Regions from separate parts of the Nitratireductor basaltis genome, predicted to be linked through region 1. Evidence: predicted binding sites of a transcription regulator. Region 1 holds the regulator's gene; the other holds the start of a gene.
What was found. Region 1 encodes PhoB, which activates phosphate uptake and scavenging genes when phosphate is short. Its sites were predicted from a motif close to TGTCATNNANCTGTCAT; they were not measured.
Positions count from the first base shown of each region.

Region 1 (4,439 bases):
AGCTTCTCTGCGAGATGGGCGACCTTGCCGGGGCCATGACCCAGTCGGCGACGAAGGCACTCATAAGCTCCGACAACGGTCTGGCGCAGCGTGTCATCTCCGATGATGCGATCATGGATGCCAAGCAGCGCGAGCTCGACGAGCGCGCCATCACGCTCATCGCCAAGCGCCAGCCCATGGCGCAGGATCTGCGCGCCGTGGTTGGTGCCATACGCATGGCAGGCGATCTCGAGCGTATCGGCGATCTGGCGAAGAATGTTGCAAAGCGCGTCGGTGCCGTTGGCGACAGCGCCACCCCGCGCAGCCTTGCCCATTCCATCGATGCGATGGCGCAGCTTGTCATCGTGCAGGTGAAATCGGTCATCGACCAATATGTCGCGCGCCAGAGTGAGGGGCTTACCTCCCTGCGCGACGAGGACGAGAAGATCGACATCCAGTACACTTCGGTGTTTCGCGAACTTCTCACCTACATGATGGAAGATCCGCGCAACATCACGGCATGCACGCATCTTCTCTTCTGCGCCAAGAATCTTGAGCGTATCGGTGATCATGTCACCAATATCGCCGAGAATGCCTATTACGTGATGACCGGCGAGCAACTGCCCGTCCAGCGGCCAAAGCTGGACGAGACGCAGATGACGGTCAGCGCCGAATAAAGGGTGTCAGCCAATGATTGCGCCGAAAGTGATGGTGGTCGAGGACGACGAACCGCTATGCGTCCTCCTGCGCTATAATCTGGAAGCGGAGGGCTATCAGGTCGAAGTCGTCACGCGTGGTGACGAGGCCGAAATGCGGCTTCAGGAGAATGTGCCTGACCTGCTCGTACTCGACTGGATGGTGCCTGCCATCTCCGGCATAGAGCTCTGCCGCCGCCTGCGCATGCGGCCCGAGACCGAGCGCCTGCCGATCATCATGCTCACTGCGCGCGGCGAGGAAAGCGACCGGGTGAGGGGGCTTTCAACAGGTGCCGACGACTATCTCGTCAAACCTTTTTCGACGCCCGAATTCGTCGCCCGCGTGCGCGCGCTTCTGCGCCGTGCGAAGCCGGAAGTGCTTTCGACGGTCCTAAGTGTCGGAGACATCACGCTCGACCGCGAATCCCATCGTGTCTATCGCCGCAAGAACGAGATCCGCCTGGGGCCAACCGAGTTCCGCCTGCTGGAATTCATGATGCAGCATCCCGGTCGCGTCTTCTCCCGCGCCCAGCTTCTCGACAATGTCTGGGGCGAGACCATCTATATCGACGAACGCACCGTCGACGTCCATGTCGGACGCCTGCGCAAGGCCGTGAACCACGGCAAGATGCCGGATGTGATACGGACAATCCGCGGCGCGGGCTATGCGATCAGGGAAGCTTGAGGGGCTGTTTAGCCATACAAACGAAAGGGAGCCAAAGGCTCCCTTCGCAAGTCACTTCCTTTCGGGAAGTAAATACTCCTGCGAGCACCACGAATAGTGTGAATATTAGTATTCGCCAGATTGGTGTCAGTAGAATGTCGCTAAAGCGCAATTCTCCTCACTCCACCGGATACCAATACCTTGCTTCCGCTTCCCCGCGCTCGATCCTGACGAAATTGTTGGCGAAGACGCGGTAGGGGTGGCTCCATTCTCCGTCGGGCCATTTTACGCGGATTTCAGCGCGTTCGGAGGTGCCGAGGCCTGCGTGGATGAAGCCTGCATGGCCGGAGGCGTGCCCGCCGCCGAGCTGGATGGTGCGGTTGACGGTTCTGGTGCCGATCTTGATCGAGATGAGCGCGCCGACCGCGTTGCGGTTTGCCCCCTTCTGGGCGAGTTCGACGGCGACGAAATTGCCGCCCGCAATTGCGCGATCGCCCTGCTTCATGCCCTTGTTGCGGAAGAGCGAGACATTCTGCTCGCGGTTGACCACCAAGAGGTCCAGCAGACCGTCGGCGTTGAAATCCGTGACAACCGCACCGCGGCCCTTGGTCGGCAGGCCGATGCCGCTTGTGCCGCCGGCTTCCTCGAAGGAACCGTCCCACTGGCCGATCAGCAGATTGTCGGGATCGGTAGCCGCAAAATCCGGCATGGCTTCAACATTGCCCTTGGCGATGAAAAGGTCGGCGAGGCTGTCATTGTTGAAGTCGGCGAACTCGGCATGCCAGCCGGTGGAGGGTTTCAGGTCGTCGCCCTGATAGGGGCGATGGGCGGTTGCGCCGCGGTCAAAGGCTATGTCTCTGTAGATCGGACGGTCTTCCTCGGCCTCTTCATCGAGCTTCTGCAGCTTGGTGTCGCCCATGGAGGTGAGCGCGTATTCGGGATAGCCGTCGGCGTCGATATCGGCTTCGGCGATGCCCATGCCCCAGATGGTCAGGTGTCGCCAGCCTTCGGAGCGGGAGTAGAGCCGCGGGCTTCGGCCCGGCTCCACATGCCAGAGTTGCTCCTCGCCGCCGCGATAATAGTGGCGGTCATTGGTGATGCGCAGGTCCGGCGTGCCGGAGCGGTTCCAATCCGTAAACAGCATGGACAAGGCGCAGTAGCCTGGGGTGAGTGCGCGGCGATCCTCGTAGAGCGGGCCGTTGGTGCCTTGCTCCGGCCGGTAGAGCGCGTTGTCGTGGCAGGTGCCCCAGGGAGAGCCGGGGGCGGAGCGGTCGACATAGTTTCCGAAGGCAAGCGTGGGGAAGCGGGCGTCCGGCTCCCACATGGCCGAGAATGCGGTTGTCCAGGCGCGCCCGCCGTCGAAAGCGAAGGCGTCATTGGCCCTCTCGAAACTGCAGTTTGGTCCGCCCTTCAGGATGATGTTTTCGCCAAGGCGCAGGAGCACGAGATCCTTGTGGCCGTCATTGTCGATGTCGAGCGGGTAGGCGCCCAGCACACGCGTGCCATCGCGGCCAAGACCATGGTCGCGACGGGAAAATTTCAGCGCGCTGCCTCTGGTGCTTTCACTGACGAAGAGTGCAGCATCATCACGCCCGCCTGCGATGAACAGATCGGGCATGCGATCGCCATTGCAGTCGAATGAAGCGGCTCCGCCGCCCACGAAATATTCCCACGGACCGCGATAGGCGTGGGTGAGGCCAGCGGATTGGGCTTCCTCGTGCATCACGGGGATGTCGGCGAGGGGCGCAGCGATGGTTGGGTGGGTGAGGAGGAGGGTGGCTGCGAGGATCACCAGGCTCAATGCATGGTGGCGATGTTCACCCCCCTCTGCCTTGCCAGGCATCTCCCCCACGAGGGGGGAGATCAGTCGTTTCGCCTTGGCCGACGCATTCGGCGATGTTTGTGCGGTTCCAGATGACAGCCATTCTCCCCCCTTGTGGGGGAGATGTCCGGCAGGACAGAGGGGGGTGTCGATACGCCAGCGCTTCAACATCACTCTGCCTCCCCAATCACCAGCGTGCGCAGGAAAGCGATCAATGCGCTGCGGTCTGCTTCTTCGGCTGCGATATAGGCGTCACGCGATGCGCGGGCCGCGCCGCCATGGGCGCGGATGGCTTCGTCCATGGTGGTCATATCGTTTCGGTGGCCGTAGGGCGCGGTTGATTCCAGGCCCCAGAGTTCTGTGGTCATGAAGACATTGCGCTCGACGAAGCGCTGGGCGAGCAGCTCATTGCCGAAGGCGGAGACTTCCTGGTCTGCGATCACGTGGCGCTTGAGGTCGCCGAAGAGCGGGACGAGCCAGTTGCCTTCTTCATCACGCGGCAGATCTTTCGCCCACTCAAGCAAGGCGAGATCATACACGGCGTCGGCTTCAGCCTCGCCGCTGCGCAGCGTCCCTGCCATGTCCACGGGACCGGGATCGACAAATTCAAGCGAGGACAGCGGCAGGGCTCGGATATGGCAGGCGCTGCATTGCAGCTCGTCGAAGACGGCATTGCCGTGCTCTGCAGCCTTTTGCCAGGCTTCATCCTCGGGTGCCCTGCGCACGGGCGGCTGAAGCCCTGCCTGCCAGGCAACGAGTGCAGCGATGTCGGCGTCGGCAATCTCGTCTGCCACACCGTCGCCATCGAAATCGTCTTCGCCGGTCCAGCGCTTGCCGAAACGTTCCACGGCCTGAATACCATGATGATGATTCAGGGCATTGACCGTGAACTGCCGCAGCGAGGTCATCACGCCTTTCTGGGTGAAGGGCCGAATGACGAGATCGGCATCCACGCCGTCAACCTCTGTCAGATCCAGCATGCCGTCGGGATGGGCGGTGATCGTGCCGAAGTGGACGCCCTTGGAGACAAGTTTGCCGGTCACGGTTTCGCCCGAGATGCGCGCGCTGTCGAGCGTGCTGCGTCGGATCGCCTGCAGATCACGCGTCATCTCGCGGGCGAGCAATTCCACCAGTCCGGCACCAAACAGATGGTTGGTCCCGCGCTCGTTGGAAAATTGCGGATCGAGGCTTTCGAAATCGGCGCTTTCGAAGCCTTCGGAGACGAAAACATTGGTGACAAATTCACCGGCGCCGCCAGCCACCGGCATGTTGTGGCAAC
Region 1 covers NZ_JMQM01000002.1:602,137-606,575, forward strand. The annotation lists gene phoU (phosphate signaling complex protein PhoU) at 1-656, shown strand, start outside; gene phoB (phosphate regulon transcriptional regulator PhoB) at 673-1,359, shown strand; gene EL18_RS15285 (FG-GAP repeat domain-containing protein) at 1,517-3,331, opposite strand; gene EL18_RS15290 (di-heme oxidoredictase family protein) at 3,331-4,439, opposite strand, start outside.

Region 2 (4,439 bases), 280 kb from region 1:
GAGCGATCGCGTTCTTGGCGGGACGTGCCTCGTCCTTGCGCTGCTCTACATCCTGTTCGCCACGCAGATCCGCGTCGGCTTCATCTCGGACCCGATGGGCCCGAAAGTCTTCCCGATCGTGATCGGTGTAGCACTCGCCCTTGGCTCCCTTTACGTGCTCTTCCGGCCTGATCCGGAGCCGCTCTGGCCAGCCTTCGGTCGGGTAGGCGAGATCGTGCTGGCCGTTCTGGTGCTGGTTCTCTACACCTATGCCCTGCCGCATGTCGGCTTCACGATCTCCACCACCTTCGCAGCAGGCATTCTGAGCTGGCGTCTGGGTGCCAGCCCGGTGGCAGCCAGCATTGCGGGCGTCGTGATCGCGGTCAGCATCTTCGTCATCTTCCGCATGATCCTCGGCCTTTCCCTCGCGCTCGGCCCCATGGGCTTTTGAGGAGACCTGAACAATGGACGTCTTTTCCAGTCTGGCAGACGGTTTCGCCGTCGCACTTACCTGGCAGAATCTCGGGCTTGCGCTGGTCGGCTGCTTTCTTGGCACGATCATCGGCGCGCTGCCGGGCCTTGGGCCATCCAATGGCGTGGCCATTCTCATTCCGCTCGCCTTCACGCTGGGCCTGCCGGCAACGCCGGCACTCATCCTGCTGACCTCCGTCTATTACGGCGCGATGTATGGCGGACGCATATCGTCGATCCTGCTCAACATCCCCGGTGACGAACCGGCGCTGATGACCACACTCGACGGCTATCCCATGACCAAGCAGGGCAAGGCCGGCGAGGCGCTCGCCCTTTCGGGCATCGCGTCATTTGTCGGCGCCTTCTTTGCCACCTGGGGTCTGGTCTTCCTCGCACCACAGCTGGTCAAGGTGGCTCTGCTGTTCGGTCCGGCCGAATATTTCGCGCTCTTCACGCTCGCCTTCGCCACGCTTGGCGGTATTGCCGCCCGCAATCAGGCGAAGGCGGTCATGGCGGCAGCACTTGGTCTGGGTGTTGCGATGATCGGCGTGGACCACCAGACCGGCGTGCCGCGCCTGACATTCGGTGAGATCCATCTCTATGAAGGCATCCACTTCCTGATCGCGATTGTCGGTCTCTTTGCCATCTCCGAGGTCTTTCTGTTCCTCGAACATGCCAATGGAACGGCGCCGAAAGCATCGGACACGAAGCTCAACCGCATCACCGCTCCGCTTTCCATGCTGAAAAAGACGAGCGGCACCATGGCGCGCTCGACCGTGGTGGGCTTCATCGCCGGTGTCCTGCCCGGCGCGGGGGCTTCGCTTGGATCCTTCGTGTCCTACACGATCGAGAAACGCATCGCCGACAAGGAGGGCACGTTCGGCACGGGTGATCCACGCGGTGTTGCAGCTCCGGAAGCCGGCAACAATGCTGCTGCCGGCGGAGCGCTGGTGCCGATGCTTGCACTTGGTGTTCCGGGCTCGGGCACGACGGCGGTGCTTCTGGCCATGCTCATGGCGCTCAACATAACGCCGGGTCCGCTGCTCTTCACGCAGCAGCCGGATGTGGTCTGGGGCCTGATCGCAGCCCTCTTCATCGGCAACATCATGCTGCTTCTGCTCAATGTGCCGATGGTGGGCCTGTTCGTGCGCGTGCTGCAGGTGCCGACGAAATATCTGATGCCGGCCGTGGCGATGATCTCCTTCGTGGGCATTTACGGCCTGTCGGGTTCAACCTTCGACCTGATGGTGATGATCATCTTCGGTGTCGCCGGCTATCTCCTGCGCAAGCTCGACGTGCCGCTGGTGCCGGTCATCCTCGGCATCCTGCTTGGCAACGAGATGGAAAAGAACATGCGCCGCGCGCTGACCATCTCGGATGGCGATTATTCCATCCTGTGGGGCTCGCCCATGGCAATCGGCATCTGGTGCCTGGCCATTCTCGGCTTCATCGCGCCGCTTCTGGTGGGCCGTTTCCTCCGCCCGAAGAAAGACGCGACCGTCGCACCATAACAAACCGGGACCTGTCGCCCGCGCCACACCGGTGCGGGCGACATACGCTTGTCAGATAGCTGTCATGGCAGCATCAACTTCCTGAAACAGTCTGCCCCCAGAGTGCGCGCTTGCTCATTCAACCGAGGGAGACTGTCATGAAACATTACGCAGTGCGTACCCGCCGCCAGTTCCTGGCGCAAAGCAGTGCCGCCGCACTTGTTGCGACCTCCAGCCTTGCTCTTCCTTCCATTTCCCGTGCCGCCTCGCGCCCCGCATTCACCCATGGCGTCCAGTCGGGTGACGTGGACATGACCACCGGCATGATCTGGACGCGCACGGATCGTCCCGCCCGTGTCGAGTTCGAGGTCGCGACCACCGAAAGCTTTTCCAATGCACGCCGCCTGCCCACGCTCGACGCCCTGCCGGAAAGCGATTTCGCCGTGAAGCGTCTCCTGACCGATCTCACGCCGGATCAGGACATCTTCTACCGGATGCGTGCCGTGGACCTCACCGACACGAACGCCGCTTCCGAGTGGAACGTCGGTCAGTTCAAGACCGCACCTTCGGCACGCCGCGACATCCGTTTTGCCTGGTCGGGTGATACGGCCGGTCAGGGTTGGGGCATCGACGAGACCGGCATGAAGACCTACGGCACCATGGCCGGTCACCGCCCCGACTTCTTCATCCATTCCGGCGACACGATCTATGCCGATGGTCCGATGCAGGATGAAGTCACGCTCAAGGACAACAGCGTGTGGAAGAACACGGTCCTGATCGATGAGAAGCGCAAGGTTGCCGAAACGCTGGGCGAGTTCCGCGCGCAGTGGAAATACAACATGATGGACGAGCATGTGCGCGCGATGAATGCCGTCTGCCCGACCTTCTTCCAGTGGGACGATCATGAGGTCGTCAACAACTGGTCGGCTGCCAAGGATCTTTCCGAAGACGATCGCTACACGGAAAAGAATGTCGCGCTCCTGCAGGCGCGTGCGGCGCGTGCCTTCCACGAGATGACGCCGATCCGCTTCACGCCGGCAGAGCCCGGCCGCGTCTATCGCAAGATCGCCTATGGGCCCACGCTCGACATCTTCTTCCTCGACATGCGCTCCTATCGTGCAGGCAATTCCGACAGCATGCAGGAAGAGCAGAGCGAGGAAACGCGCTTCCTGGGTGACGAGCAGATCCGCTGGCTCAAGCGTGAACTCGCCAATTCCCGCGCCACCTGGAAGGTCATCGCCTCCGACATGCCGATTGGCCTCGTCGTGCCCGATGGCGACAGGATCGAAGCCATTGCCAATGGCGACGATACAGGCCCGAAAGGCCGCGAATTCGAGATCGCCGATCTTCTGCGCTACATCAAGAATGCGGGCATCGAGAACACGGTCTGGTTCACGGCTGATGTTCACTACACGGCAGCGCATTACTACAATCCGGACAAGGCCGCCTTCCAGGACTTCAAGCCATTCTGGGAATTCGTCTCCGGTCCGCTGCATGCCGGCACTTTCGGTCCGAACAAGCTCGACAACACTTTTGGCCCGGAACTGAAATATGTGAAGGCACCGTCCGAAGAGCAGGGCGTCAATCTTCCGCCCTCGGACGGCTTCCAGTTCTTCGGCCTTGTCGACATCGAAGCTGCCACCGAACAGATGACGGTTCGGCTCATGGATCGCGACGACAACGAGCTCTACAAGGTGACCCTCGACCCGGTCAGATCGGCCTGACCCTTTCACTTCGGTGAAAAAACCTGTATGAGCGCGGCCAACGTAACTTGGCCGCGCTTGTTTGCATCGCAGCCCGCCTGACCCCAAAGAGACAAAATGAACCTGCGCAATATCGCGATCATCGCACACGTTGATCATGGAAAAACCACCCTTGTCGACGAGCTGATGAAGCAGTCGGGCTCTTTCCGCGAGAACCAGCGCGTGGCCGAACGCGCGATGGACTCCAACGATCTTGAGAAAGAGCGCGGCATCACCATCCTTGCGAAAGCCACCTCGGTGGAGTGGAAGGAAACCCGCATCAACATCGTCGATACCCCTGGCCACGCCGATTTCGGCGGCGAGGTGGAGCGCATCCTGTCCATGGTGGACGGTGCCGTGCTTCTGGTCGACGCTGCCGAAGGCCCGATGCCGCAGACGAAATTCGTGGTCGGCAAGGCGCTGAAGGTTGGCCTCAAGCCGATCGTTGCGATCAACAAGATCGACCGTCCGGATGCACGTCACGAGGAAGTCATCAACGAGGTCTTCGACCTCTTTGCCGCTCTCGATGCCACCGACGAACAGCTCGATTTCCCCATTCTCTACGGTTCGGGTCGCGACGGCTGGATGAACTACAGCCCGGAAGGTCCAAAGGATGAGGGTCTCGGACCGCTCTTCGATCTGGTCCTGAAGCATGTGCCCGAGCCGACCGTCGAGGAAGGTCCCTTCCGCATGATCGGCACGATCCTGGAAGCCAACAACTTCCTCGGCCGCATCATCACCGGCCGCATCGCAGCCG
Region 2 covers NZ_JMQM01000002.1:320,737-325,175, forward strand. The annotation lists gene EL18_RS13935 (tripartite tricarboxylate transporter TctB family protein) at 1-430, shown strand, start outside; gene EL18_RS13940 (tripartite tricarboxylate transporter permease) at 444-1,961, shown strand; gene EL18_RS13945 (alkaline phosphatase D family protein) at 2,099-3,664, shown strand; gene typA (translational GTPase TypA) at 3,761-4,439, shown strand, end outside.
Region 2: the regulator PhoB is predicted to act here: its motif matches at 2,011-2,027, upstream of EL18_RS13945 (alkaline phosphatase D family protein).